4 regions of the Nonomuraea sp. NPDC001636 genome follow, and region 1 is predicted to be linked to each of the others. Evidence: riboswitches for the same ligand, from Rfam matches in the RefSeq annotation. Region 1 holds a riboswitch; each other region holds the start of a gene.
What was found. A riboswitch is a leader RNA that binds a small molecule or an ion and turns the genes downstream of it on or off. The one in region 1 is predicted to bind cyclic di-AMP.
Positions count from the first base shown of each region.

Region 2: it holds a riboswitch for cyclic di-AMP, as region 1 does, so the genes downstream of both, ABT158_RS11145 (CHAP domain-containing protein) here and ABT158_RS51285 (hypothetical protein) in region 1, are expected to answer to the same signal.
Region 3: it holds a riboswitch for cyclic di-AMP, as region 1 does, so the genes downstream of both, ABT158_RS08905 (C40 family peptidase) here and ABT158_RS51285 (hypothetical protein) in region 1, are expected to answer to the same signal.
Region 4: it holds a riboswitch for cyclic di-AMP, as region 1 does, so the genes downstream of both, ABT158_RS14740 (C40 family peptidase) here and ABT158_RS51285 (hypothetical protein) in region 1, are expected to answer to the same signal.

Region 1 is NZ_JBEOZT010000003.1:187,392-194,473, forward strand. Features, by position in the region: gene ABT158_RS07915 (alpha/beta fold hydrolase) at 50-925, opposite strand; gene ABT158_RS51285 (hypothetical protein) at 980-1,687, opposite strand; cyclic di-AMP (ydaO/yuaA leader) riboswitch at 1,863-1,997, opposite strand; gene ABT158_RS07925 (DUF5302 domain-containing protein) at 2,163-2,363, opposite strand; gene ABT158_RS07930 (MDR family MFS transporter) at 2,411-3,865, opposite strand; gene ABT158_RS07935 (PadR family transcriptional regulator) at 3,922-4,419, shown strand; gene ABT158_RS07940 (rod shape-determining protein) at 4,504-5,508, shown strand; gene ABT158_RS07945 (DUF421 domain-containing protein) at 5,505-6,074, shown strand; gene ABT158_RS07950 (hypothetical protein) at 6,165-6,629, shown strand; gene ABT158_RS07955 (ABC transporter permease) at 6,646-7,082, opposite strand, start outside.
Region 2 is NZ_JBEOZT010000004.1:309,699-316,780, forward strand. Features, by position in the region: gene ABT158_RS11135 (glycosyl hydrolase family 18 protein) at 1-1,051, opposite strand, end outside; gene ABT158_RS11140 (luciferase domain-containing protein) at 1,294-1,641, shown strand; cyclic di-AMP (ydaO/yuaA leader) riboswitch at 1,902-2,038, shown strand; gene ABT158_RS11145 (CHAP domain-containing protein) at 2,053-2,769, shown strand; gene ABT158_RS11150 (TetR/AcrR family transcriptional regulator) at 2,821-3,369, opposite strand; gene ABT158_RS11155 (nuclear transport factor 2 family protein) at 3,467-3,964, shown strand; gene ABT158_RS11160 (Tm-1-like ATP-binding domain-containing protein) at 3,975-5,198, shown strand; gene ABT158_RS11165 (phosphoenolpyruvate hydrolase family protein) at 5,198-6,013, shown strand; gene ABT158_RS11170 (cupin domain-containing protein) at 6,030-6,443, shown strand; gene ABT158_RS11175 (hypothetical protein) at 6,625-7,082, shown strand, end outside.
Region 3 is NZ_JBEOZT010000003.1:381,469-388,550, forward strand. Features, by position in the region: gene ABT158_RS08885 (O-methyltransferase) at 1-647, shown strand, start outside; gene ABT158_RS08890 (Uma2 family endonuclease) at 720-1,271, shown strand; gene ABT158_RS08895 (branched-chain amino acid aminotransferase) at 1,293-2,390, opposite strand; gene ABT158_RS08900 (3-isopropylmalate dehydrogenase) at 2,589-3,635, opposite strand; cyclic di-AMP (ydaO/yuaA leader) riboswitch at 3,735-3,896, shown strand; gene ABT158_RS08905 (C40 family peptidase) at 3,927-4,499, shown strand; gene ABT158_RS08910 (NAD(P)-dependent alcohol dehydrogenase) at 4,483-5,475, opposite strand; gene ABT158_RS08915 (DUF2306 domain-containing protein) at 5,657-6,292, shown strand; gene ABT158_RS08920 (response regulator) at 6,265-6,966, opposite strand; gene ABT158_RS08925 (sensor histidine kinase) at 7,007-7,082, opposite strand, start outside.
Region 4 is NZ_JBEOZT010000006.1:134,237-141,318, reverse strand. Features, by position in the region: gene ABT158_RS14770 (sensor histidine kinase) at 1-260, shown strand, start outside; gene ABT158_RS14765 (response regulator) at 275-931, shown strand; gene ABT158_RS14760 (phosphotransferase family protein) at 921-2,000, opposite strand; gene ABT158_RS14755 (NYN domain-containing protein) at 2,145-3,467, shown strand; gene ABT158_RS14750 (C40 family peptidase) at 3,600-4,526, shown strand; gene ABT158_RS14745 (hypothetical protein) at 4,643-4,873, opposite strand; cyclic di-AMP (ydaO/yuaA leader) riboswitch at 4,876-5,039, shown strand; gene ABT158_RS14740 (C40 family peptidase) at 5,200-5,643, shown strand; gene ABT158_RS14735 (gluzincin family metallopeptidase) at 5,850-6,683, shown strand; gene ABT158_RS14730 (M48 family metallopeptidase) at 6,695-7,082, shown strand, end outside.

The sequences.
Region 1 (7,082 bases):
CCGCGCGGCAAGGCTCCGCGGCGGGTCACGTAGCGGGTCACGTGGCGGGTCACGCGGCGGGCTCGGGCCGGGCGGGCGTCGCGGAGCCGGTGAGGGCGGTGATCTCGGCGACGATCGCGGGCCACAGGGCGCGGGGCAGGTCGTGGCCCATGCCGGGGTAGGTGACCAGGCGGGCGCCCGGGATGGCGGCGGCCGTGGCCCGGCCGCCGGCGAGCGGCACGAGCTGGTCGTCCTCGCCGTGGATGACCAGCGCGGGCACCTTCAGCCCGCCCAGCGCGGACGTGCGGTCGCCGGAGGCCATGATGGCGGCGAGCTGGCGGGCCGTGCCGGCCGGGTCGTGGCAGCGGTCGAAGGCGAGCCCGGCCAGCCTGGTGACGCGTTCGCGGTCCAGCTCCCAGCCGGGGGACCCGAGCACGGCCCAGGTCGTCAGCGCGCCGGCGACGACCCCCTCGCGGTCGGTCGCGGGCTTGGCGAAGAGCACCGCGGCGGCCGCATCGGTCGGCGGGGCCGCCTGCGGGCTGGGCGTGGACATGATCGAGGTCAGGCTCAGCACGCGGGCGGGGTGCCGGATGGCCAGCGCCTGGGCGATCATCCCGCCCATCGAGGCGCCGACGACGTGCGCGGCGGGCAGGCCCAGGACGTCCATGAGCCCGGCGCTGTCGTCGGCCAGGTCGTCCAGCACGTACGGCGAGGGCGCACCCCATGCGGGCACGCCCTCGTCGTGGAGATGGGTGGACAGGCCCGCGTCGCGGTTGTCGAACCTGACGACGTGGTGGCCCTGCTCGGCCAGGAGTCCGCAGAACTCGTCGTCCCAGTGGATGAGCTGGGCGCCGAGCCCCATGATGAGCAGCAGGGGCCTGCCCGCGGGTGAGCCGAAGCTCTCGTAGGCTATCTCGATGCCGTTGGCGGCTGCGCGCTGGATCACAGCGACCAGAATGTCATTCTGGTCGCGAGGCGTAAAGAGCGGTCTGTCCGGGGATCAGTCGTTGAGGAGCTTGCGCAGGCGCTCGCCGCCGAGCACCACGCCGCCGCCGGCCAGCACGAGCACGCCGGCCATGACGGTGCCGCCCATCGCGACGGTCTTCCCGACCTGGCCGCCGGCGGAACCGGCCGCGTCGTCGGCGGGCTTGTCGGCCAGCACCTTGGGGGGCTCGGCCGGGTTGTCGTCGTACCTGCCCCACGCGCCGGTGGAGAAGGCCACGGGGTAGTTCTTCTTGCCCTTGCCGTCGCCCCACTTGGTGATGACGTAGTCGATCTTGATGTGGCCCTGGCCGCCGTTGCCGTCCACGCCGAGCGTGTCGGGGTTGAAGGTGCCGCCGGTCAGCTCGGCGAAGGTCTTGGCGTCGAGGTCGAGCATGACGCCACGGCTGGAGGGCTCGCCGGGGCCGCGGTCGCCCACGAAGAACGGCATCTTCTTGCCGTTGTAGGTCACGTAACCCTCGGTCATGAGGGGCCAGCTCGGGCTGGCGGCCAGGCCCTTCTGCATGGGCTTGCCGCTGGCGGGCAGACCGGTGTCGCCGGCCCGGCCGGAGGAGTCGTCCCAGAAGTACGAGGCCTTCGTGGAACCCTTGAGCAGGATCTTCTGGTCGTCGCCGGTGTCGGCGTGGGCGCCGGTGGCGCAGATCGTCAGCGCGCCCATGGCGGACACGGACAGCAGGGCGAGAGAGCGCAGGCCAAATCGAGACATGAAGCAGTGAAGTCCTTCGCGAGGGGACAGGGGGAACGCGCGTGACTACGGTGCGTAACCGGGCAGAGCGCCGAAAAGGTGGTTACGCGGCGCGTGGGGGAAGTCAGGGAAGAGACCGCTCAGCAGGCGGTCGTCACTACACTGTCCGGGGGTACGACGAGGTGGTACATGCGTGAAGTCCTCTCCATCTCGCCTACCGGGTTAGCTGACGGGTTCGGGCGTGGAGATGCCCTACCGGCACATGGCCGGATTCACCCCAATGAGATGGGTCCCCGGTTCCCGACACGTCGGGATTCGGCGCCAGCTGTCGTCCCTCTCCTGGTAGGGACTACGCCACCAGCTGGTAATTGGTTAAGACCGTACCCAGAGATTCGGACAAATACAAACGAATCGTCATGAACCGGGTAAAGATCTACCTATCGAGGTAAAGAGAAAGGGGGCGCGGCATGCCGCACCCCCTGCTAAATCGGGCCTTTCAGCCGCCGCTCTTGCGCCTGAAGGATCTTTTACTCGCGGCCGGACCGTGCGCCCCGTGGATCTTCGACGGGTCCACGCCCCTGCCACCCGCGGCCGAGTCGGCCTGCTGCCCGCGCTTGCGTTCCAACGCCTCGCGGAACTTGCGCTTCATCTCGTCCTCGGGAGTCTCGCTGACTTCCGGCTCCGGTGTTTCCGCCATGAGGACCTCCTGGTTCTGGGGACATCCACAGCTTCGCACGACGTCGCTTACGACGCGAAACCGGCCTCCACTCTGTTTTCCGCCGCGGGCGCCTGCGCCAGCCGCCTGCCGGGCATCATGACCAGCGCGACCAGGGCGATCACCGCGCCCGCCACGCCCAGCGACGGGATGACCACGGCCGCCGCCGAGGCGTGCGCCGCCGCGAGCCCGTGGACGGGCGCGTCCGTGGTGATGACCGACGTGTACGCGGTGCCGGCCAGCGCCAGCGCCACCGAGCCGCCGATCTGCCGGAAGAAGGTGAGGTTGGCCGAGGCCGTGCCGATGTACCGCGGCGGGACGGCCTGCTGCACGGCCACGGTCAGCCCCGACAACATCGGCCCCATGCCGAGCCCGAGCAGCGCCATCCATCCGGCCAGCAGCAGGCCGTCGGTGCGCACGGTGAGGTTCAGGCAGAGCAGGCTGCCGGCCACCAGCAGGAACGGCGCCCCGACCAGCCACGGCTTGTACGTGCGCGTCCTGGACATCAGCGTGCCCATGAGCGCGCTGCCCGCCACCATGGCCAGCGTCATCGGGTAGATCCTCAGCCCGGACTCGGTGGCGCTGACGCCCAGCGCCTGCTGGAAGTAGCGCGGCAGGAACACCACGCCGGCGTACATGCAGAAGGCGGTGAAGAAGGAGGTCGCGTTGACCAGCGTGTACGTGCGGTCCCGGAACAGGTGCATCGGCATGACCGGGTTCGCCGCCCGCAGCTCGACCAGCACGAACGCGGCCAGCAGGACCAGCGCCAGCAGGATCGGCCCGGCCACGGACGGGGAGGTCCAGGAGTTGCCGTCCAGGCCCTTCTCGGTCAGGCCGAGCAGCAGGGCGCTGATGGCGACGCTGAACACCGCGATGCCCGCGTAGTCCGGCCGGCCCCCGCCGCCGGTGCCCGGACGGAACGGCAGCCGCAGCACCACGATCGCGATCAGCACGATCCCGAGCGGCACGTTCACGTAGAAGGCCCACCGCCAGCTCGCGTGGTCGGTGAACAACCCGCCCAGGAAGGGCCCGGCCAGGTACGTCAACGCCATCACGCCGCCGAGCGCGCCCTGCACGCGGGCGCCGTTGCGTCCGGGCGGGAACATCTCCATCACCAGGGCCAGCGACAGCGGCAACAACGCGCCCGCGCCCAGCCCCTGCACGGCGCGGAAGGCGATCAGCTGGGTCATGTCCTGGGCGAGCCCGCACAGCGCCGATCCGACGACGAACACCGACATCCCGACGAGCAGCAGCGGCTTCCTGCCGTGCTGGTCGGAGAGCCGGCCGTACAGCGGCACGGTCACGGTGGAGGTGAGCAGATAGGCCGTGACCACCCAGGTGTAGAGGCGGGTGCCGCCCAGCTCGCCGGTGATGCGGGGCAGCGCGGTGCCGACGATCGTCTGGTCGAGCATCGCCAGGAACATCCCGCCGAGCACCGCCAGCAACACCAGCCCGTTGCCCTTGGTCTTCATGTCATTCGTCACAGGTGAAGATTGATATGTAAGAGCTGACATGTCAAGCCTTCGCTATGCTGGCGGACATGTCCCTGCGGATCGCGCTCCTCGGCCTGCTCGCCACCAAAGGCCCGGCCAGCGGCTACGACCTGGCCAAGAAGTTCGAGCACTCGCTCAACCACGTCTGGCAGGCGGGGCACACGCAGATCTATCCGGAACTGGTCAAGATGGCCGCCGACGGCCTGGTGACGGTCGAGCACGAGGGCGCCCGGGGCCGCAAGATCTACGCCATCACCGCCGAGGGCCGCGCGCTGCTCACCGAGTGGCTGGTGGGCCACGACCCGTCGGCGACCGTGCGCAGCGAGACCGCCCTCCAGGCGTTCCTGCTGGCCCTGCTCGACACCGAGCAGGCCGCCGCCGTGGTCGAGCGCATCAAGGCCCACTTCCAGGCCCGCCTCGCGGTGCTCGACTGCCAGCCCGAGGGCCTGTTCGGCAAGTACGCGCTGTCCCTCGGCCTGCACCAGGCGCGCTCCGGCATCGCGTGGGCCGACGAGACCCTGGCCGCCCTGCGGCGCGAAGGGTAAAACGGAACTCTGCGGTTCCTGGTGTTGCGTTGGAGAAGCGCCGGATATACACCCAGGCATGATGCTCAACCTCCCAGTACGGCGATGAGCCTCCTGGGTCGTGACCTGGCGATCGACCTCGGCGCGGCCGGCACGAGGATCTACGCCAAGGGCAGGGGCATCGTGCTGGACGAGCCGTCGGTCGTCCTGCGCGACAGGCAGACGGGCAGGGTCGTCGGCTTCGGCGCCGAGGCCCTGGACGGCGCGGACGGCGCTGACGGCGCTGGCGGCACGGACGTCGAGACGTACTGGCCGATCAGCGACGGCCTGCCCCAGGACGGCGAGCTCGCCCGGCGCATGATCAGGCACTTCCTGCGCAAGGTGCACCGGCACCCCTTCCCCCGGCCGCGCCTGGTGATGGCCGTGCCCGACGAGTTCACCCCGATCGAGCGGGTGGCGCTGCGCGACGCCGGCTTCGAGGCGGAGGCCCGCGGGATCCTGCTGGTCAAACACGCGATCGCGGCCGCGCTCGGCGCGGGCCTGCCGGTCCGCGACGGCGCCGGGCACATGGTCGTCGACATCGGCCGGGACGCCGCCAGGGTGGCCGTGCTCTCCTGCGGGGCCGTGGTCGCCGCCGGAACCGTGCGCGGCGGCGGGAACGCCGTGACCCGCGCCGTCGCCCGCCTGGTCGAGGACGAGCACGGCCTGCTGGCCGACGAGCGGGAGGCCGAGTCGGCCAAGCTGCGCGCGACGCGGGAGCCGACCGGGAACGTGCTGATCCGCGGCAGGGACGCCGGCACCGGCGAGGAGCGCGCGGTGGCGCTGCCCGCGGCGCGGGTCCGCGAGGTGGCCGTCCAGTCGGCCGAGCACATCGTGCGGGCCGCCGAGTCCACCATGGAACGCTGCCCTCCCGAGCTCACCGCCGACCTGGGCGAGCGCGGGATGGTGCTGGTCGGCGGCGGCGCGCTGCTGCCCGGTCTGCGCCGGCGGCTGCAGGAGGGGCTGTCCATGCCGGTGCGGCGCGCGGAGCGGCCCAGCGACTCGGTGGCCCTGGGGCTCGGACGCTGCGTGGAGGACCTGGGGCTGATCGCCAAGCTGAGGCGCCGGTGAGCGACCTGTTCGACCTGGGGGTCTCCGTCGCCGACAAGACCGTCAGGACGATCGCCGTCTACGTGACGATCGCCGTGCTGCTCCGCATCGCCGGCAAACGCGGCATCGCGCAGCTCAACAACTTCGACTTCGTGGTCATGCTGCTGATGAGCAACGTCGTGCAGAACGCGATCATCGGCCCGGACAACTCGCTGGTCGGCGGCCTGGTGGGCGTGGTGATCCTGGTGGCGGTCAACTCGGTCGTGGTGCGGCTGGCGGCGACCGTGCCCTCGGTCGGCAGGGTGTTCGAGGGCACGCCGGTCGTCCTGGCCCGCGACGGGCACTTCATCCCCTCGGCGCTGCGCCGGATGGGCGTCCGGCAGGCCGACCTCAACGTGATGCTCCAGCTCCGGGGGGCCGAGAGCGTCGCCGACACCGACCTGGTACGCCTGGAGCCCGGCGGCTCGCTGCTGGTCCGCCTGCGCCCCGAGGAGGAGGACGCCGAACGCGGCGACCTGGAGGACCTGTGCCGGCGCCTCGACCGCATCGAACGCAAGCTGGACGGGCTGTCATCCGGCCCGTCCTGAGAATGCGCGGCCGGACGCCCTTTTGATATCGGCCATTAATATTGCGTTAATCCCGCTGCGCTCGGAATTGATCTCCGATATCGTCCCAACGTGCGCCTGGCTGGTCGCTCGGTCGTGTTGTCCGCGGTGCTTGTATGCGTCGCGGTCGCGGCAGCCTGTACCTCCGGCCGCCAGTCCTCCTTCGAGGAGGCGGCCAGGCAGCTCACCGCCGACACCGACACCCTGCTCACCAGCGCCGCGCTGCACGTGTCACCGGCCGGCCGCTCCGACGAGACCGAAGACCGCTCGTGCGTGCCGGGCCAGGTGCGCCGGCTCGTCCGGGCCGAGGGCGAGGCGTCCGACGCCCCCGACGGCCTGCTGCACACCCTCCAGGACATGGGCTACGACGAGATCGTCGAGGATCTCGACCTGCGTGACGAGACCCCTGTCGTCTCCGTCGTGCGCAACCCCCGGACGAACCTGACGTTCGAGCTCACCGTGCTCGACGGGCCGAACGTCAGGATCGTCGGCAGGACGACCTGCTACTCCCCCGCCCCCGAGTCCGCCCTGTCCTGACCCGGGGGCGCTGGTCTCAGGGCGCCGACAGCGCCTCCGTCGGCGACAGACGGGAGGCGCGCACGGCCGGGTAGAGCCCGGCCACCGCGCCGATGAGCAGCGTGGCCGCCAGGCCCCCGACGGTCGCCCACGCGGGCACCACGGCCGGCCACCCGCGGGAGAGGGCGTAGCCGACGGTGACGCCGGCCCCCAGCAGGATCCCGCCCGCGCCGCCCAGCGCGGACAGCAGCAGCGACTCGGCGAGGAACTGGGTGCGGATCTGGCCGCGCGTCGCGCCGAGCGAACGGCGCAGGCCGATCTCCGCGCGGCGCTCCAGCACCGAGATGACCATCGTGTTGGCCACGCCGACCCCGCCCACGAGCAGCGCCACCGCCCCGACACCGAGCAGCAGCCCGGCGAAGGCCTGGCTGGTCGCCTGCTTGGCGGCCAGCGCGTCGGACGGGCGGGAGACGT
Region 2 (7,082 bases), on a different contig from region 1:
CGACGCCGTCGACGCTCTCGCCCGCCTGGTAGAAGCGGTCGTAGTCGGCGTAGCTGTCGCCGATCGTGCACTGCCCGTTCTGCACGTTGCCGAACGCGTAGTTGATGTGGGTCAGCTTGGCCGCCGAGCCGCTGGTGTCGATGTTCTTGACGTGGTAGCCGCGCTGGTAGATGCCCCACTGGACGAAGTAGCCCAGCACCTTGTTGCCGCCGCCACCGCCGCCGCCCGTGGTGGTCGCGGTGATCTGGTTGCTGTCGGCCGAGCGGTTGCCCGCCGCGTCACGCGCGCGCACGGTGTAGTTGTAGGAGGTGTTGGCGCTGAGGCCGGTGTCGTTGTACGTGGTGCCCGTGACGGTGGTGACCAGGGTGCCGCCGCGGTAGATCTCGTAGCCGGTCACGGCCACGTTGTCGGTGGAGGCGTTCCAGGCCAGCGAGACGCTGTTGTTGCTGACGCCGGTCGAGCGCAGGCTGCCGGGCACCGTCGGCGGGGTCTTGTCGTCGCCGCCACCGCCGCCGGTGGTCGTCGCGGTGATCTGGTTGCTGTTGGCCGAGCGGTTGCCGGCCGCGTCACGCGCCCGCACGGTGTAGCTGTAGGCGGTGTTCGCGGTGAGGCCGGTGTCGTTGTACGTGGTGCCCGTGACGGTGGTGACCAGGGTGCCGCCGCGGTAGATCTCGTAGCCGGTCACGGCCACGTTGTCGGTGGAGGCGTTCCAGGCCAGGGCCACGCTCGTGTCCGTGACGCTGGTCGAGCGCAGGTTGCCCGGCACGGAGGGCGCGGTCGTGTCGCTGCCGCCGCCACCGGAGACCTTCCACAGCGCCGCCACGTTCGGCGGCTCCCAGCCGGGCTGGGAGGTGTGCGCCTGGAGGCAGACGTAGTCGACGCCGTTGTAGGTGACGACCGTGCCCGCCGTGTAGGCGGTCCACGGGGCCCAGGCCGCCGCGTACGCCACCGTGCTGGTGGAGGCGAGCGCCGGGGCGGCCACGGCCACGGTGAGGGGCAGGGCCAATGCCGCCATTCCCGCCAGGACCTTGCTCAGAATGGTGTGTTTCATGTCGCTCCGACATCCGTTGGGGGGTGTGTGGGGAGTGGGATGGGAGACTTCTGGGGAAACTATTAGGAAAGTTTCCTTTAAGTTGTGAATCGACGGTAGCTTCTGCCTGGGGGAGCGTCAATACGTATCGGTCAGGTGTCCGTAATCGTGCCGGTCAGACCCCGGATGCGCCCGTTCACGAGGGGATAACGGTTCAGGAACGGGGGCTGACGGCGGGGTGAGCCGTGGCTCAGCATTGGAGCGTGGCAGGAATCTCCGCCTGGCGGCGGACGCCCACGCGACGCGGGCCCTACGTGGTCCGCGCGGTCGCGGAGTTACGGTCCTGGCCGTCGCTGAACGTCAGCGGCACCGGTCAGCAGGTCGCCTTCGCCGTACACGGAACCGAGATCCTGCGCCTGGCCGGCCGGGACGAGATCCACGTACGGCTCACCGCCCCCGCCATCGGCCGCCTGGAGCCCTATCTGCGGGCGTGCGACCAGGTCCATGCCTGCCGCGACCGCGCCTGGGTCGCCGTACAGGTCGACGCCGAGCCCGATCTGGAATTGTTGCTGGCGCTCACGAGCGTGGCGATAAAGGCGCACGTGGCGTGAACCGATTCGGTGCGTAGCGTCTCTCCCACGCAGCGTCGAATTCATTGCCGTGATTTGCCCGGGAATTACTCGCCGGGTAGCTTGGTTGTACACAGCCGAACGGGGAGTCGTCCCAGGTAGGGATGGCATTGCCTGGGAATTACCCAAGCGGGACCCGTGTTGTACAGAATCGATGCGGACATCACCGCATCCGGGCGTCGCACATATACCTTCAGGCCCTTTCCCGGGCCCGGGAAGACGATGCGTCAGCCCTTTGCCTGACCAAGAGACCGCTGAATCCGCCTGTGCGCGGAACCGGGGACCCATGTGTCCAATGGGGTGAATCGGCGCCGAGTGCCGTAGGGCAGCTTCCCGCCCGAACCCGTCAGCTAACCCGGCAAGCGGCACGGAAGCACAAGGAGTAACACCCTCATGGCCAAGCACCGTCTTCACCGTGCCTACAAGCTCGACCTCGCCAAGATCGCTCTCGGCACGACCGCCGTCGCCGGCGTGCTCGGCACGCACGCGGCAGTGAACGCCGACACCACCGCCACCGCCCACACCGCCACCCAGACCGCCAAGGTCGCCGGCGTGGCCGCCCAGCCGCGCGTCGCGCAGAACAGCGCCGCCGACGAGAGCGCCAAGGGCAAGGTCAACGTCACCGCCGCCCAGGTGCTGGCCACGGCCCGCGCCCAGGTCGGCACCTCCGAGGACGCCAACGGCGGCGGCACCAAGTTCCAGAAGTGGTACGCCGACTCCCAGCGCGCCGCCGAGACCGCCGCGCGTGACGGCGGCAACCGCGCCATGTACCTGAACGCCCCCTGGTGCTCGATGTTCGTCTCCTGGGTCGGCGAGCAGACCGGCGCCCGCCCGCAGGTCGGCTGGGACGCCTACACCGTGACCCACGCCAAGTGGTTCGCCGCCAACAACCGGTGGGGCACCGAGGCCAAGCCCGGCGCCGTCGTCTTCTTCTCCTGGAGCGGCAGCAAGAGCCTGAGCGACATCCAGCACGTCGGCTTCGTCGTCAAGGACAACGGCGACGGCACGATCTCCACGATCGAGGGCAACACCGGCAACGGCAAGGTCGAGCAGCGTGTCCGGCCGACCTCGCAGGTCGTCGGCTACGGCTACCCGTCCTACGCCGCCTGACCCTTCCGAGCCAAGAGCGCATTCCCTGCGGGGAGTGCGCTCTTTCGCGTTTCAGGGCCGCCGGTGCCGGTGGACCAGGGCCGCCGCGGCCTGCCCGGCCGAGCGGGCCGCGCCCGGCTCCTCGGAGATCATCGCGGTGACCGTGGCGCCGTCGATCAGGGTGAGCAGCTGCTCGGCGAGCAGGCCGGGGTCCCCGGCGCCCGCCTCCTCGGCGAGCGAGCGCAGGTAGGCGCGCAGGCGCTCCTTGTGCTCGCGCACCGCCGTACGGACGGCGGCCGAACCGGCGCCCAGCTCGGCGAAGGCGTTGGCGAACCCGCAGCCGCGGAAGTCGTCCTCGGCGAACCAGCGTTCCAGCCACGCGAAGACCGCCGGGATGCGGTCGCCGGCGTCGGCCACGTACGCGGTGAGCGAGGCCATCCAGCGTTCGTCGCGCCGCCGCAGATAGGCCACGACCAGCGCCTCCTTCGACGGGAAACACTGGTAGAGGCGTTTCAGCGAGACGCCGGAGGCGGCCCGGATCTCGTCCATGCCGACCGCCTGCACGCCGCGGCGGTAGAACAGGTCGCCCGCGGCGTCCAGCAGCCGCTGCTCGTGATCCATGACACCCCTCCAGGTGCTTGCCGCGGAGAACGATCGTTCTCTACGCTAGCGCACAACCCGGGAGAACGACCGTTCTCTCGATCGGAGAGGACAGCCCATGACCCGCCCGCCCGTCCCGCCGTTCACCGATGAGACCGCCCGGATCAAGGTCCAGGCCGCCGAGGACGCCTGGAACACCCGCGACCCCGACCGCGTCGCGCTCGCGTACACCGAGGACTCCGTGTGGCGCAACCGCGGCGAGTTCGTCACCGGCCGCGCCGAGATCGCGGAGTTCCTGCGCCGCAAGTGGGCCCGCGAGCTGGACTACGCCCTGCGCAAGGAGCTGTGGGCGGTCACCGGCGACCGCATCGCCGTCCGCTTCCAGTACGAGTCCCGCGACGCCGCCGGCCAGTGGTGGCGCAGCTACGGCAACGAGCAGTGGGAGTTCGACGCCTCCGGACTGATGCGCCGCCGGGAGGCCAGCATCAACGACGTCGCCATCGCCGAGGAGGAACGCCGCATCTTCGGCTCCCGCCCGCCGTCCGAGCACGGCGTGGACGTCCTCGGCATCCGCCACGCCGAGATCGCCGGGGTAAGGTCGGAAGGCCGATCGTAGGAGGTCTGACATGGCGGTCTTGCTGCTGGGCACCCTCGACACCAAGGGGGAGGAGTACGCCCTCGTCCGCGAGCTGATCATCCGGGCCGGCCAGGGCGTCGTCCTCATGGACACCGGCGTCATGGGCGCCCCCGCGCTGGCCGCCGACGTCCCCGCCGAGGCCGTCGCGCGGGCCGCGGGCACCGGCCTCGACCGGCTCAGGAGCGCCGGCGACCGCGGCGCCGCGCTCGCGGCCATGGCGGCCGGGGCCACCGCCCTGGCCAAGGACCTGCACGCCCGCGGCGAGCTGAGCGGCGTGCTCGCGCTCGGCGGCAGCGGCGGCTCCTCCATCGCCGCCGCCGTCATGCGGGCGCTGCCCGTCGGCCTGCCCAAGCTGCTCGTCTCGACCATGGTCAGCGGCGACGTCTCGGCCTACGTCGGGGAGACCGACGTGACGCTCATGTACAGCGTCGTCGACGTCGCGGGCGTCAACTCCGTCTCCCGCCGCATCCTGACCAACGCCGCCGCCGCGATCAGCGCGATGGCCGCCTCCTACGACGCCGGCGCCGAGCCGTCCGGGGAGGACAAACCGCTGGTCGCGGCCACGATGTTCGGCGTCACCACGCCCGCCGTCGACGCCGCGCGGGCCCGGCTGGAGTCCCTGGGCTACGAGGTGCTGGTCTTCCACGCCACCGGCTCGGGCGGCCGGGCCATGGAGGCGCTGGCGGCCGGCGGCCACTTCGCCGGGGTCCTCGACCTGACCACCACCGAGCTGGCCGACGAGCTCGTCGGCGGCGTGCTGTCGGCCGGCCCCGACCGCCTGACCGCCGCCGGGCGGGCCGGCATCCCGCAGGTCGTCAGCCTGGGCGCGGTCGACATGGTCAACTTCGGGCCGATGGAGACCGTGCCGGAACGGTTCAGGTCACGGCAGCTCCTGGTGCACAACCCGACGGTGACGCTCATGCGCACCACTCCGGCCGAGAACGCCGAGATCGGGCGGGCGATCGGCGAGCGGCTGGCCCGCGCGTCCGGGCCGGTCACGCTGTTCGTGCCGCGCGGCGGCGTCTCGGCCGTCGACGTCGAGGGCGGCCCGTTCCACGACCCGGCGGCCGACGCGGCCTGCTTCGACGCCGTGCTCGCGGCCGTCGCCGGCAGCGCCGTCGAGGTCGTGCAGAGCGACCAGGACATCAACAACGCGCAGTTCGCCGTGGCGGCCGCCGACCGGCTGCACCGGCTGATCGAGAAGGGGGCTTGATGCGTCGCGACGAGGCACTACGGAGGTTGCGCGCCGAACGGGAGGCCGGCCGGCTGATCATCGGCGGCGGCGCGGGCACCGGGCTGTCGGCCAAGTCCGCCGAGGCGGGCGGGGTCGATCTGCTCATCATCTACAACTCCGGGCGGTTCCGGATGGCCGGTCGCGGCTCGCTCGCCGGCCTGATGCCGTACGGCGACGCCAACGCGATCGTCGTGGAGATGGCGGGGGAGGTGCTGCCGGTCGTCAAGGACACGCCGGTGCTGGCCGGGGTGTGCGGGACCGACCCGTTCCGGCTGATGCCGCGCTTCCTCGACGAGCTGAAGGACATGGGCTTCACCGGCGTCCAGAACTTCCCGACGGTCGGCCTGATCGACGGTGTCTTCCGGGCGAACCTGGAGGAGACCGGCATGGGCTTCGACCTGGAGGTGGAGATGATCAGGCTGGCCGCCGAGCGCGACCTGCTCACCGCCCCCTACGTGTTCACCCCCGAGCAGGCCACGGCCATGGCGCGGGCGGGCGCCGACATCCTCGTCCCGCACATGGGCCTGACCACCAAGGGCAGCATCGGTGCCGTCACCGCGATCAGCCTCGACGAGGCGGCCGTGCGCGTCCAGGAGATGCGCGACGCCGCCGTCGCCGTCAACCCCGACGTCATCGTGCTGTGCCACGGCGGTCCCATCGCCGAGCCCGACGACGTGCGCCACATCCAGCAGCGCACGGTCGGCGTCGCCGGGTTCTTCGGCGCGTCCTCGATGGAACGCCTGCCCGCCGAGCGGGCCATCGCCGAACAGGTCCGCGCCTTCAAGCAGCTCTGACCGGGAGGAACCCGCCATGCACCGACCACCGGACGCCCTGCCCACGATGATCTTCGACTGGGGGGCCATCAAATGGCACGTGACGCCCGACGCCGTGCCGGGCGCGTCCTCCACGTTCGGCGAGGTCATCATCAACCCGAACAAGGGCCACGAACGCCACCTGCACCCCGACTCCGACGAGGTCCTCTACGTCATCGAGGGCGAGGGGCGGCAGACCGTCGGCGACGACCCGGAGTTCCCGGTCAGGGCCGGTGAGGCGATCTACATCCCGAAGGGCACGCTGCACTCCACCTTCAACACCGGCTGGCGGCCGTTGCGGATCATCGCGACGTACACGCCGGGCGGGGCCGAGCTGGCGCTGCGCGAGCTGCCCGGCTTCGTGGAGCTGGGCCCCGGCGACCACCCGAACTGGGCGGCCGCCACCTCCTGAGCGGCGCAGGCCGTGCGCGGGGTGCGAGCCCGCGCACGGCCTTCCGCGTGCTCGACCTCCATGTGAATGATCGTTCACGTCCGGTCTGTCGGTGGCCTCCGGTAGATTTCCGGGTCTGTTGATCAAGCCCATCGGAGTTGGCTGTCGGCGCGAGCATGCCGTCAGACTGGAGGTCGAGACCTTGGACGCGGACGAAACCGCGTGGGAGCAGCGCAGCGTCGTGCGGGTGGTGCCGCCGGTCCAGCCGCGCAAGCTGGCGAAGGTGCCCTTCGTCGAGCTGGCTGACGGCAGGTTGCAGGGGGTCGTGTCGAGCGGGTCCGACATCGAGCGGGTCTACGTCTCCTCGATCGCCGCCGGCACCCACGACCTGAGCTGCAGCACCAACAACAACCGCCCGTGCGGCGCGCTGCACGGCTACGCGTGCAAGCACATCCGCCTGCTGGCCGACGAGGCCGTGCTCCAGTACGGCCTCGACCGGGTGGCCCGCTACCTGCGCGTCGAGGTGCCCGAGGGCGGCCACCTGATGAGCGCCCTGAACGGCACCCCCCAGCGCACCCCGGCGGCCGTGGTGTTCAGCCGGTTCCTGCGCCACCTGGCCTACCTGGAGGTGCCCGACAGCACCGAGCCGCTGGCCGAGCT
Region 3 (7,082 bases), 190 kb from region 1:
TGAAGGCGAACCTCCTCGACCCCGCGGTGGGCCGGTACATCCTCGACCACTCCACCCCGCCCGACCCCCTGCTCGACGAGCTGGCGCGGGAGACCGCCGAGGCGACGGGCGACGCCGCCAGGATGCAGATCTCCGCCGACCAGGGCCGGTTCCTGACCATGCTGACCCAGCTCGCGGCCCCGGCCGTGGCGGTCGAGGTGGGCACGTTCACCGGCTACTCGTCGGTGTGCATCGCGCGGGGGCTGTCCGGCGGGCGGCTGCACTGCTTCGACGTGAGCGAGGAGTGGACGTCGATCGCCCGGCGCTACTGGGAGCGGGCGGGCGTGACCGACCGCGTCTCGCTGACGCTCGGGCCCGCCCTGGAGACGCTGGCCGCGTTCGACGAGCCGATCGACCTGGCCTTCCTCGACGCCGACAAGGGCAACTACCCCGGTTACTACGAGTTGCTGGTCGAGCGGCTGCGGCCGGGCGGCCTGCTGCTGGCCGACAACACGCTGCGCAGCGGCCACGTGGCCGACCCGGCGCACTCGGAGACGACGACGGTGCAGATCCGCGAGTTCAACGACCTGGTGATCGAGGACCCGCGGGTGAGCGTGGTCATGCTGCCGGTCGCCGACGGGATCACGATGATCAGGAAGAACCACTAGATCGCGGGCCGCCGCCGCCGTTACTCTGAGTGATCCTTTGGAAACCCCCCGGGAAAGCATGAGGACGGCGGCATGGTCAGGCCCCTGGAAGAGCGCTACCGCACCGTGCGCGAACTGTTCCCCGAGTTCCGCATCGAGACGGTCCAGGGCCGGATCGTGGTGAACGAGCCGGGCACCTGGCAGCACAACACGATCCTGTCCCGGACGTTGTTCCAGCTCGCCGCCGCGGCGGCGGTCCGGGGCTGGGAGATCTGGCCGAACATCACCGTCTACCTGGGCCCCGGTCACGATCTCTACGTGCCCGACCTGGCCGTGGTCCCGCGCCGGCCGCGTCTGCACGAGGAGCACGCCGTCCACGGCGCCTCGACGATCCTGCTCGTGGACGTCGTCTCGGTGGCCACGACCTACGACGTGCACTTCGTCAAGACGGGCGGTTACGCGCGCGGCGGGGTGCCGCTCTACCTGGTGATCGACCCGTTCCAGCGGCTGGTGACGCTGTTCGGCGGGCCGGGCGGGCCGCGTTACCGCAGCGAGAACGTCGTCTCCCTGGGCGAGCCGGTGTTCCTGCCCGACCCGTGGAACCTCCACGTCGACACCGCGGCCCTGACGGAGGCCGGCGCCTGAACGCCGGCCGTCCGCGCGGGTCTAGCCGATCTTGTGGATCCAGTTGCGGGTGTCGGGACGGGCGCCGTACTGGATGCCGACGAGCTCCTCGCGCACCCGCATCGTCACCGGGCCGGGGGTGCCGTCGGCGATGGTCCAGGAGCGGTCGTCGCCCCTGACCGAGCCCACCGGCGTGACCACGGCGGCGGTGCCGCAGGCGAACACCTCGGTCAGCTCGCCGGAGGCGCAGGCGGACTCCCACTCGTCCACCGAGATCAGCCGCTCCTCGGTCTCCAGGCCGAGGTCGCCGGCCATCTCCAGGATCGACTCCCGGGTGATGCCGGGCAGCAGTGTGCCGGTGAGCGCCGGGGTGACGAGCTTGTTGCCGAAGACGAAGAACAGGTTCATCCCGCCCATCTCCTCGACGTACTCGTGCTTGTGGGCGTCGAGCCAGACGACCTGGTCGCAGCCGTTGTCGACGGCCTGGCGCTGGGCGACGAAGGCGGCGGCGTAGTTGCCGCCGCACTTGGCGAAGCCGGTGCCGCCGGGCGCGGCGCGCGTGTACTCGGTGGACAGCCAGACCGAGACGGGCTTGATGCCGCCGCTGAAGTACGAGGCCGCCGGCGAGGCGATCACCATGTACTTGTAGGTCTTCGACGGGTAGTTGACGCCGAGCCCGGCCTGCGTGGCGAACATGAACGGGCGCAGGTAGAGGCTGTGGCCCTCGGTGGTCGGCACCCACTCCTTGTCGGCCGAGACCAGCAGCTCCAGCGACTCCACGAACGCCTCCTCCGGCAGTTCGGGCATGGCCATGCGCTCGGCCGAGCGGTTGAAGCGGGCGGCGTTCGCGTACGGCCGGAAGGTCGCGATCGAGCCGGAGATCTGCCGGTACGCCTTCAGGCCCTCGAACAGCTCCTGCGCATAGTGGAAGACCGAGGTCGCGGGGTCGAGCGAGAGCGGCCCGTACGGCATGAGCCTGGCGTCGTGCCAGCCCTCGCCGTCGGTGTAGTCGATCGAGATCATGTGGTCGGTGAAGACCTGCCCGAACCCGGGGTTCGCCAGTACCTGCTCCCGCTCGGCCGCGGTGCGAGCGTGGTCGGAATGCTGCACGTCGAAGCTGAGCTTCTGAGCGATGGTCATGACGACGGTCCTTCTCTCTACGAATCTGCGACTCGAAAGCTGATTCTGGTAGCTACTGCCCGCGAGCAGTATTCGTACTTCCTAGTGTCTCGCGATTTGGGATGGCAAGAGGCACTTGGGGGGTTCAATCCCGAAGAACGCGAAAAGCGCCTGGCAGTCCGTGTCCGGACCGCCAGGCGCGTGCGGGGCTAGGCGGTCCTAGCCGGCTACTCGCGCGGCGATGGCGTCGCCGATCTCGCTGGTCGTGCGGCCGGCGCGGCCGGTCACCCGCTCGGCGATGTCGGCGGCCACGGCCTGCTCGACCTTGGCGGCCTCGGCGTGCAGGCCGAGGTGGTCGAGGAGCATGCCCACGGACAGGATGGTGGCGGTCGGGTCGGCCTTGCCCTGACCGGCGATGTCGGGCGCGCTGCCGTGCACCGGCTCGAACATGCTCGGCGAGGTGCGCTCGGGGTTGATGTTGCCGCTGGCCGCCAGGCCGATGCCGCCGGCGATCGCGGCGCCGAGGTCGGTGATGATGTCGCCGAACAGGTTGTCGGTGACGATCACGTCGAAGCGCTCGGGCTGGGTGACGAAGAACATCGAGGCCGCGTCGATGTGGCTGTAGTCGGTGGTGACGTCGGGGAACTCCGCGGCCACGCGGTTGACCGTGCGCTGCCACAGGTCGCCGGCGAAGGTGAGCACGTTCGTCTTGTGGACGAGCGTGAGCTTCTTGCGGGGCCGCGACTGAGCCTTCTGGAAGGCGTAACGCACGACGCGCTCGACGCCGTGGGCGGTGTTCAGCGACTCCTGGGTGGCGATCTCGTGCGGCGTGCCGCGGCGCATGACGCCGCCGGTGCCCGCGTAGAGGCCCTCGGTGCCCTCGCGGACGACGACCATGTCAATGTGCTCGGCGGTGGCGCCGGCCAGCGCGGTCTCGACGCCGGGGAACAGCTTGACCGGCCGCAGGTTGACGTAGTGGTCGAACTCGAACCGGAGCTTGAGCAGCAGGTCGCGCTCCAGGATGCCGGGCGGCACGCTGGGGTCGCCCACGGCGCCGAGCAGGATCGCGTCGTAGCCGCGCAGCTCTTCGAGCACCGCGTCGGGCAGGGTCTCGCCCGTGCGGTGGTAGCGGGCTGCGCCCAGGTCGTAGTGGGTGGGCTCGATCTTCGTGCCCACGGCCTCCAGGACCTTGAGCCCTTCGGCTACGACCTCGGCGCCGATGCCATCCCCGGGGATGACGGCCAGGCGGATGTTACGCGACTCCATGGGCGGTACCTTACCGGCTCGTCTCGGCTGACGAACACATCATCTCAACAACCGGACAATCCGTTTTGGGGGGATTGCGACCTTTTGACCGTTTCGTTAGAGTCCGACGAGCCTAATCCACGCAGCCGCTGCGTGGAGCCGGGGACCCATCTTTCCCCCCGGGGCGAATCGGCCGCGCCTCTCCCCCGAGGAGCACCGCCGTAGGGCTACTTCCAGGCCCGAGCCCGTCAGCTAACCCGGTCGGCCACGTGGAAGGACAGTCCCCTGTCTAGCATCGCCATCCTTGTGGCGGTGGCAGCGGGCGCCGCAGGTCTCATGCCTGCCGCCCCCGCGGCTCCCGCCGCTCCGGCCGCTCCGGCCGCCCCCACCCCCTCCATCACCCTCACCGGCCCCCAGGTGAAACAGGTCCAGGAACGGCACGTGCCGAAACCGGCCTGGAAGGTCGCCCTCGAATACGCCATGGACAAGCGCGGCACCCCGTACGTGTGGGGCGGCGCCAGCGAACGGGGCTACGACTGCTCGGGCCTCATGCTCCGGGCCTACGAGGACGCCGGCATCGAGCTCCCCAGAACCGCCGCGGAGCAGTACGGCGCCTTCTCCAGGAAGATCGCCTGGAACGACCTCAAGCCAGGCGACCTGGTGTTCTTCAGCGGCCTCGGCCACGTCGGCATGATCTCCAAGCCCGGCTACATGGTCCACTCCCCCCACACCGGCGACGTGGTGAAGGAGGAACGCCTGTCGCAGTGGCGCAGGCAGGCCTTCGTCGGCGCGGTTCGCCCCGACCCCAAGGGCGTCAAGCGCTGGGCCGACTACAAGCAGCTCCAGAAGGCCCCCGCCCCCGCCATGCTCACCGCGACCCTGTGACGACGACCTTCCCCGGGGCGTGCCCCTCCTCCTGGTAGCGGACGGCCGCCGGGAGCTCGCCGAAGGGGAAGGTCCGGTCGATGACCGGGGTGACCGCGCCCCGCTCGATCAACCCGGTCAGCGTCAGCAGGTTCGCCCTGTTGCTCCCGCAGCGGACGACGTCCGCCCTGACGATCCGCTGCGGGACGAAGGGCCCCGACGCGAGCGCGGCGAACATGCGTCCGGCCGGCTGCACCCAGCGGCCGGCCGGACCGCCGACCAGCACGTACGTGCCCTTCCTGGTCAGCACGCGGCGGCAGTCCGGCAGCCGGCGGCCGCCCGCCACGTCGAGCAGCAGGTCGAAGCGCCGCCCCGAGGCCGCGAAGTCCTCCTTGGTGTGGTCGATGACGTCGTCCGCGCCGAGCGAGCGCACCAGGTCCGCGTTCCGCCCGCTGCACACGCCCGTGACGTGCGCCCCCAGCGCCTTGGCGAGCTGCACGGCGAACGTGCCCACGCCGCCGGACGCGCCGTTGACCAGCACCTTCTGGCCCGGCTGGAGGCGTCCCTCGTCGCGCAGCGCGATCAGCGCGGTGTTGGCCGCCATCGGCACCGCCGCCGCCTGCTCGAACGACAGGCCCGCCGGTTTGGCCGCCACCTCGCCCTGCCGCAGGCAGACGTACTCGCCGAAGCCGCCCCCCAGCGACATCGCGTACACCTCGTCGCCGGGACGGAACAGCGTGACGTCCTTCCCGGCCGCCTCGACCTCCCCCGCCACGTCGGCCCCGAGGACGGCGATGCGCGGCCGGCGCAGCCCGACCCCGCCGCCCATGACCCGGGCCAGGTAGGGCTCCCCCCGCATGAAGTGCCAGTCGTAGGGCTGCACGGACGTGGCCCGCACCCGGACCAGCACCTCGTCATCGCGCGGCACGGGCCGCTCGACGTCGGTCAGGACGAGCTGGTCGGGCGAGCCGAACGAGCGCAGGACGTACGCCTTCATCGTTTTCTCCCTCGTGCCGCTGATGTGCCGCCAGTGTGGGCGTGACCTGCGCGGACGCTCAACGGTCGAAAGGCGACGGCTCGATGGCCGAAAGTACGACCGACCGCCCGCCGATGGTGCGAACCAGGACCGGCCGTCCGCGCGATGCCCCGGCACGGGCGCGGGCGGCACGCTCTCAGGCATGAGATGGATCGCACCCGCCGGGCTGCTCGCGCTCAGCGTCGTCCCGCTGGTCGCCGGCGCACTCCGGCTGACCGAACTGGCCGCCGGCGCCCCCGTCACGGCGGACAACGCGCGCTTCTTCGCCATGCCCGTGCCGGTGCTGCTGCACATCCCGGCCTCCCTGGTGTTCTGCGTCCTCGGCGCGTTCCAGTTCCAGGCCCGGTTCCGGGCCAAGCGGCCGGGGTGGCACCGCGCTGCGGGGCGGGTGCTGGTGGCGTGCGGGCTGGTCGCGGCGCTGTCGGGGGTGTGGCTGACGCTCTTCTCCGACCTTCCCGCCGGCGACGGGACGCTGCTGGCCGCCTTCCGGCTGCTGTTCGGGACGGCCATGGCCGCCTGCCTCCTGCTCGGCCTGGCCGCGATCCGGCGGCGCGACGTGGCCCGGCATCGCGCCTGGATGACCCGCGGGTACGCGATCGGGCTCGGCGCGGGCACGCAGGCGTTCACCCTGGCGTTCGGGCTCGCCGCCTTCGGGCCGCCCGGCGAGCTCGGCCGGGCGCTGCTCGTCGGCGCGGGCTGGGTGATCAACCTGGCGGTGGCCGAGCGGGTCGTCCGCAGAACCCTTGGAGGTCAGGTGCGTACGCGGTCGGTCTCGTAGGCCCACATGGCGATCTCGACGCGGTTGCGCACGCCGAGCTTGGTCATCAGGCTCGCGACGTGGCTCTTGACCGTGCTGAGCGAGATGTGCAGCTCGCGGGCGATCTCGCTGTTGGTCCGGCCGCGGGCCACGGCGCGCAGGATCTCCTCCTCGCGGCCGGTAAGCGCCTCGACCGGCTGCGCGGGCGCCTCCGTACGCCCTGCTCCGGCGAACGCGGCCAGCAGGCGCGCGGTCACGCTCGGGGCGATGAGCGCCTCGCCGCCGGCCGCCGCGGTCACCGCCTGGGCGAGCAGCGCCGGGCCGGCGTCCTTGAGCAGGAAACCCCTGGCCCCGGCGCGCAGGGCGGCGTAGACGTACTCGTCGAGGTCGAACGTGGTGATCACGACGACCGCCATGGGGTCGGCGACGTCGGGCCCGGCCAGCTCGCGGGTGGCCGCGATTCCGTCGAGGCCGGGCATGCGGATGTCGAACAGGCACACGTCGGGGCGCAGGCGGCGGGCCAGCTCGACGGCCCGCCTGCCGTCGCCGGCCTCGCCGACGACCTCGATGCCGGGCTGGGCGTCGAGGATCATCCTGAGCCCGGTGCGGGCGATCTCCTGGTCGTCGGCGACCAGCACCCGGATGGCCGCCGTCCCCTCCGGGCCGCTTCCCGCGGCCTCCCGCCGGTCGCTCACACCGCCTCCTTCCGCGCTCCCGCGGGCTCCCGCCGGGCGTTCACGCGGGCTCCTTCGGCAGGACGGCGGTGACCGTCCAGCCCCGGTTCGGGTTGGGGCCCGCCTCGCAGGTGCCG
Region 4 (7,082 bases), on a different contig from region 1:
ACGCGCGCAAGCACGCGGGCGGCGCGCCGGTGGCCGTGGCGGTGGCCGGCGAGCCGGGCGAGGGGGTCTCGGCCGAGGTGCGCAACCCGGTGTGGACGCGGCAGGGGCCGCGCATGCCGGGCGCGGGCGCCGGGCTCATCGGGCTGACCGAACGGGCCGAGCTGGCCGGCGGCCGGCTGGAGCACGGCGTGACCGGCGGCGAGTTCCGGGTGCGCGCCTGGCTGCCGTGGCCGCCGGAGAAGGACGGGGACGGACGTTGACCGACGGAGGGCAGATGGACGCGCCGATCAGGGTGCTGATCGTGGACGACGACGCGATGGTGCGGGCCGGGCTGTCGATGATCCTCGGCGGGGCCGCGGACATCGAGATCGTGGGCGAGGCGGCCGACGGGGCCGAGGTGCCGCCGCGGGTGGCCGAGCACCGGCCGCACATCGTCCTGATGGACATCCGCATGCCGGGCGTCGACGGGCTCACCGCGACCGAGGCGCTGCGCCGCACCGCCTCGCCGCCCGAGGTCGTGGTGCTGACCACGTTCCACGCCGACGCCCAGGTCGTGCGGGCGCTGCGCGCGGGGGCGGCCGGGTTCCTGCTGAAGGACATCCCGCCCGGCGACCTGGTGGACGCCGTCAGGCGGGTGGCCGCGGGGGAGCCGATCCTGTCGCCGGCGGTGACCCGGCAGCTCATCTCGCACGTGTCCGACGGCGGCGGCCGCGACCGCACCGAGCGGGCGCGGGGGCTGCTCGGCCGGCTGAGCGAGCGGGAGCGCGAGGTCGCGCTGGCCGTGGGGCAGGGCAGGTCGAACGCCGAGATCGGGCGGGAGCTGTTCATGAGCGTGCCTACGGTCAAGGCGCACGTCTCGCGCATCCTGACCAAGCTCGACCTGAACAACCGGGTGCAGATCGCGCTGCTGGTCTACGACGCTAGCGGGTGAGCAGCTCCTCGATGGCGGCCCGGTGGAGCACCAGGTCGTCGGGGTCGTCCGGCATGGGCTGCTCGCCGAAGTGGATCCTGCGCTGCCACACCCGGGCCATGATGACGCCGTGGCGGAGGGCGGCGTACATCTCGTAGAAGTCGAGGTCGCGGGGCTCGTAGCCAGTTATTTCGCAATATTTCTGGCATACGTCGTCGCGGCGCATGAAGTCTGGCATGCCGGGCAGGCCCATCGCCACCGCGAGGTCCTGGAAGAAGCGGTGCAGGAAGATCATCCAGGAGACGTCCAGCTCGCGCGGGCCCACGGCGGCCATCTCCCAGTCGAGCACCGCCACCGGCGTGAAGTCGCGGTACATCACGTTGCCGATCCTGGCGTCGCCCCAGGTCAGGACGTCGGGGCCGGGGTCGTCCGGCCAGTGTGAGCCGAGCCAGTCGAAGGCCCGCTCCAGCACGGGGATCGGCCGCGCGCCGTGCGCCCACCGGTAGTAGGCGCGCTGGGCCTCGACGTGCGCGCGCAGGCCGTCCGTGCCGCCGGGGGCGAGCGGGCCGAGCACCGCGACGTCCTGCCCGGTGTACGGCGTCTCGTGCAGCGCCGCCACGAGCCCGACGCTCGCCTCCTGCAGCCGCCGCCGGTCGCCGGGGGAGGCGTCGTGCAGCCAGCCCCCGAACGTGTACGGCATGACATCGGGCGGCACGTCGCCCTCGGCCCGCTCCATGACGAAGAACGGCGTCCCGAGCGGCGCGGGGTCGGGCTCGAACCAGAGCGGCCTGGGCGCTGGGATCCCAGCTTTCTCCCTGGCCAGCCGCATCACCTCGAACTGGGCCCGCAGATCGTAGGAGGGGAACACCGGAACGGCTTCCGCCGCAGGTGCGAGCCTGGCCACGCACCGCCGCGTCCCGGCGGCCCAGGTGGCGGTGAAGAACAGCGTCTCGCTCGACATGCCGTTGCCGGAGGGCCGCGACAGCTCCGACACCGTGGCGTCCCCGCCGACCCGGCCGCGCAGCCAGCGGGACGCCCGCTCGCGCAGTTCCTCCAGGTCACGTGTGGACGTGCGCATCTGTTCCGTCACCGCTCACCTCCAGGCCGCACCGCTGCCCCGGCTCAGTCGTATACCCCCTACCAAGCGCTTGTCTAGGTTCAAGGGACCGTTACGGTCAGGTACGCAAGAGCCGTACCCTTGTCTGAAAGGGCATGTCACGAAGGGACAAGTGGGATGAGTTCAGCGGGTGAAGGCCTGTCTCGCCCGCTTCCCGAGCAGGTGCGCCTCAACGTCGTCGACCTGGCCGCGCAGGTTCTCGGCACGATGCCCGCCGTCTCCGTGCCGCCGCCGCTGCGCGGCATCGCCAAGTTCGACCCGCGCAAGCGCGCCAAGCTGGGCAGCGCGCCGATCGCCGCGCAACTGGAGAACGACAAGAAGTTCCGCGAACTGGTCGCCGAGTCCGTCGCCGCCGGATGGCCCGAGCTGGTCGCCGCGCTGGCCGAGGGCAGTGTGCCGCCCGCCGCCGACCCCGTGCTGGTGGCTGCCGCAGCCTATCTCACCAGGCCCCCCGGCTGGGCGGAGATGATCGAAACCGCCCGCGCCGACCTGGAGCAGTCCGCCGTGGCGGCCGAGGGGTCCGAGCGCGAGGAGGCCGTGACGCGGCTGCGCGAGCAGCTGGCCGCCCAGAAGACCGCCGCCAAGGAGGAGGCCGACCGGCTGCGCGAGCAGATCAAGGCGGCCCGCGCCGAGAACTCCGATTTGCGGCGCAAGCTCCACGACGCCCGCGAGCGGGCCAAGGCCGCCACCCGCAGGGCCGAGGAGATGGAACAGGCCGCCGACGACGCCCGGCACGCCGCCTCCACCGCCGGCAACGCGGGCGAGGCCGAGCTGCGCCGCCTGCGCGAGCGCCTGGCCGACGTGGAGAGGCAGCTCGAAGCCTCCCGCCGGGCCGCCCGCGAGGGCCGCAGCATCGAGGACGCCCGCATCAGGGTGCTGCTCGACGCCCTTCAGGACGCCTCGGCCGGGCTGCGCAGGGAGCTGGCGCTGCCCACCACGATCAGCAGGCCCGCCGACTCGGTCGCGGCCAGCACCGGCGAGCGTCCAGGGGTGCGCGGCGTGCCCGCGCGGGCCCTGGCCGACGACGACCCGCAGCTCCTCGACCAGCTCCTGGCGCTGCCGCAGGTCCACCTGATCATCGACGGCTACAACGTCACGAAGACCGGCTACGGCACGCTCACCCTCGCCGACCAGCGCAACCGGCTGATGACCGGCCTCGGCGGGCTGGTCGCCCAGACCCGGGTCGAGGTGACGGTGGTCTTCGACGGCGCCGAGCTCAACGCGCCGGTGCAGGTGGTGGCGCCGCGCGGGGTGCGGGTGCTGTTCAGCGCGCCGGGCGAGATCGCCGACGACCTGATCCGCCAGCTCGTCCGGGCCGAGCCGCCCGGCCGGGCCATCGCCGTCGTCTCCTCCGACCGCGAGGTCGCCGAGTCCGTACGCCGGATGGGTGCCAGACCGGTTCCGTCGGGTCTGCTGCTGCGCCGGTTGGGCCGCGCATAAGTTACGAATTAGCACTATTGGCAAGACCCCACCCGCCACTTCTGTACTATTTCGCCCCAGGTGTAATCCCTGGGAGGCGACGCTGTGAGGTTTGGCCGGGTGACGGTGGCCGCGGGTCTCGCGATCGGACTGATGACGGTCCCGATGGGTGCGGCGCTCGCTGATCCCAAGCCCACTCTCAAACAGGCCAAGGCCAAGCTGGAGAAGCTGAACGACAAGGCCGACAAGGTCGTCGACCGGTACAACACGGCGACCGAGAACTATAAGAAGGCCAAGGACGCCTACACCAGGCTCAACGACCGCTACAAGCAGAAGCTGCAGACGGTCGCCGACCTCCGCGCCGAGATCATCAGGGTGGCGGTGGACTCGTACAAGCTGGGCGGGGACGTCACCTCCCTGCCCGGCATGGTCGGCGTCGAGGACCCCGAGAACCTGCTGGCCGGGCTGGCCATGGCCGGGCAGCTCTCGCGCGAGCGGCTGGAGAAGCTGGCCGCCTTCGACCGCGAGAACAAGGGGCTCAAGGCCGAGCGCGACAACGCCGAGACCGCGCTCGCCGACGCCGACAAGGAGCGGGACGCCGTCCAGCGGGAGCGGGCCGAGGTGCTGAAGCTGGTCGGCCAGCAGAAGAAGCTCCTGGACAAGCTGGGGGCCTACAACCCGGGCAACCCCAACAGCACCGGCATCAAGTACACCGGTCCCGCCTCGGGCAGCGCGGCGGCCGTGCTGAACTTCGCCTTCGCCCAGGTGGGCAAGCCGTACATCTACGGGGGCACGGGCCCGCGCGGCTACGACTGCTCAGGGCTGACCCAGGCCGCCTGGCGCGCCGCCGGCGTCTCACTGCCGCGTACGACGTGGCAGCAGTGGGCCTGGGGCGCGAGCCGCAAGGTGGACCTCAAGGACCTCCAGCCGGGTGACCTCATCTTCAGCGAGGGGCTCGGGCACGTCAGCATCTACGCGGGCGGCGGCAAGATCGTCCATGCGCCGCAGACGGGCGACGTCGTCAAGGTCGTCCGCCTGGCCGACTACGGCCGTCCGCTCGTCGGAGCCATCCGCCCCTGACCCGGCCCCCGCCCGAATCGCGGGCGGGTTCGGCGTGCCCATGACCGCTGGGGCGAACGGGACAAACGGCGCGAAAGTGCCCTGACAATCAGGTGTGCCGGGAAGTGTGAGAAGGGTCACAAATCCGTAACGGAACCCTCAGCTCCAACAGGGGTTTCACCCTTTACTTGCACCTTTATCTGATCTTTACAGGCCGTGTCTCCCTTTGCCAAATCTTGACCCCTCGGCGTAGTTTCTGGCGTCGCGGTCAGCAAGCCATGCGCACCGCGGATCGACATCGGTACCCCCGATGCGGACCGAATAAAAATCCAGCGGTCGCCGCCGATATCCCCGTTCAGCACCACCATCGGGCGGCGACCTGCCGAGTCCGTGCAGCCAGGAGGCACGGAGCCGGGGACCCAACGATCCCGTAATCCCCCGGGATCAGGGGTGAATCGGCGCGTCTTCGCGCCGTAGGGCGACTTCCAGGCCCGAATCCGTCAGCTAACCCGGTAGGCGTTCGTGGAAGACACAAGGAGAAATCCTGTCTACCTCCCTGCATAACCCCCGTCTGTCCCGTCTTGCCCTGAGGGGCGTCGCACTCACGATGACCGTGACGGCCGGAGGTGCGGTTCTCCATGCCGTACCGGCCGGGGCGCAGACGGCGAACGAATCGGCCGCCAGGCTCACCGCGGTGTCCAGCACCGCCAAGGCGGCCACCGCCAGGTCGGCCAAGTCGGCGAAGACCGTCAGGTCGGCCAGAGCCGCTCGGCAGACGTCGAAGGCCCGCAGGGCCGTCGCCGTCGCCAAGCACCAGGTCGGCGACCCGTACCGGTACGGGGCCACGGGCCCTGGTGCGTTCGACTGCTCCGGACTCGTCCAGTACGCCTGGAAGAAGGCCGGGGTGCGGCTCCCGCGCGTGGCGAGCAGCCAGTTCGCCCGCATCAAGCGCAAGGTCTCCTGGCGCAATCTCAAGCCGGGCGACCTGATGTTCTTCAACGGGCTGGGCCACGTCGGCATGTACGTCGGCCACGGCAAGATGGTCCATTCGCCGCGGACCGGCGAACGGGTGCGCATCGACAAACTGGGCGGATGGCGGAAGTCGTCGTTCGTCGGCGCGGTGCGTCCCGGCGCGTGACAACGGGCCCCGCCCGGACCCTCCCCGGTCCGGGCCGGGGCCTGTCGCATGCCCGGTCCCGTGCAGAGGCCGGTCCTGTGAAGTGGCCGGTCCCGTGCAGAGGCCGGTCCGGCGAAAGGGCCCGGCGTCGTGAAGGCCCGGCGCCCATGCGGGGCCCGGTATCGCGGAAGGGGCAGGCAGGGGCGTGGGCCTACTAGCATCGGGCCGTGTCCTCGCAGGTGCGTCCGTCCCTCCGCGGGCCGCGTCTGCTCCTCTCGGTCCTGCTGCTGTTGACGGCGGTGCTCGTGATCGCCGACGCGCCGCCCGCCGCCGTCCTGCCCGCCGGGGCGCGCGGGTTGTGGAGCGACGGCGGTCAGGTGGCCCGCGGCGCGCGGTCCGTGGTCGTGGGGCACCGCGCAGAGCCCGCCGTGCTCGCCGATCTGGCCCGCCGCGCCGACCTCGCCGGACGGCGGGTGTCCGCGATGCTCGGCCGGCCGGTGCGCGCGCTGGTCGTCGTGCCGGACTCCGACGCCGAGGCGGCCGGGCTGGCGGGCACGGGCCCGCTGGACGGGCTGGCCGCGGTGGCCGACGGCGCCAGGGTGATCGTCGTGCCCGGCTCGTTCGCCCGGCTCACCCCCACGGGACGCGACGTCGTCCTCACCCATGAGCTCACCCACGTCGCCGCGGGCACCGACGGGCTGCCCGTCTGGCTCTACGAGGGGTTCGCCGACTACGTGGCCTACCGCGACGCCGGGCTCCCCGTCCGGACGGCCGCCGCCGAACTGGCCGCCGACGTACGGGCCGGCCGACTGCCGAGCGAGTTGCCCGGACCTGCGGCTTTCGCCCCCACGGCCGCCGATCCCGGACGGCTCGCGCGGGCGTACCAGGAGGCCTGGATGGCGTGTCGCTTCCTCGCAGACCGGTTCGGTGACGGGACCCTGGTACGGCTCTACCGTGATGCCCGCGTGGCCGGCGTCGATCAGGCGCTCGCCTCCGTGGGGCTCACCGCCGGGACGCTGGCGGCACGGTGGCGCGAGTACGTACGAGAGCAGCTCGCGTGAAGGGGAGGCAGATGAGCGAGCGGAACGACCCGCCCCGGGAAGGGGACGAGCCCGCCGGAGCGGTCGCCAGAGGGGCCGACGAGCCCGGCACGGCGGTCGCGGCGGCGCACGGCGGCGGTGTGGCCATCACGGACGACGGCGGAGACCGCCCCGGCGACGGTACGCCGCGGGAGCCGTCCGGCACCAACGAGCCCCCCGAGTCCCCGGGCCACCCCGACGACCCGGACGATCCGGACGCCCGCCCCGACGCCCGCCCCGACGCGGACGCCGACCCCGACACCGAGGACCCCCGTCACCCCCAACCCCCCACCCCCGACGACCGCCCCCACGCGACCCGCGCCGACGCCCCCGCCGCCGACGCCTCGGCCCCCGCGCAGGCCGCCGAGGGCACGGACGACC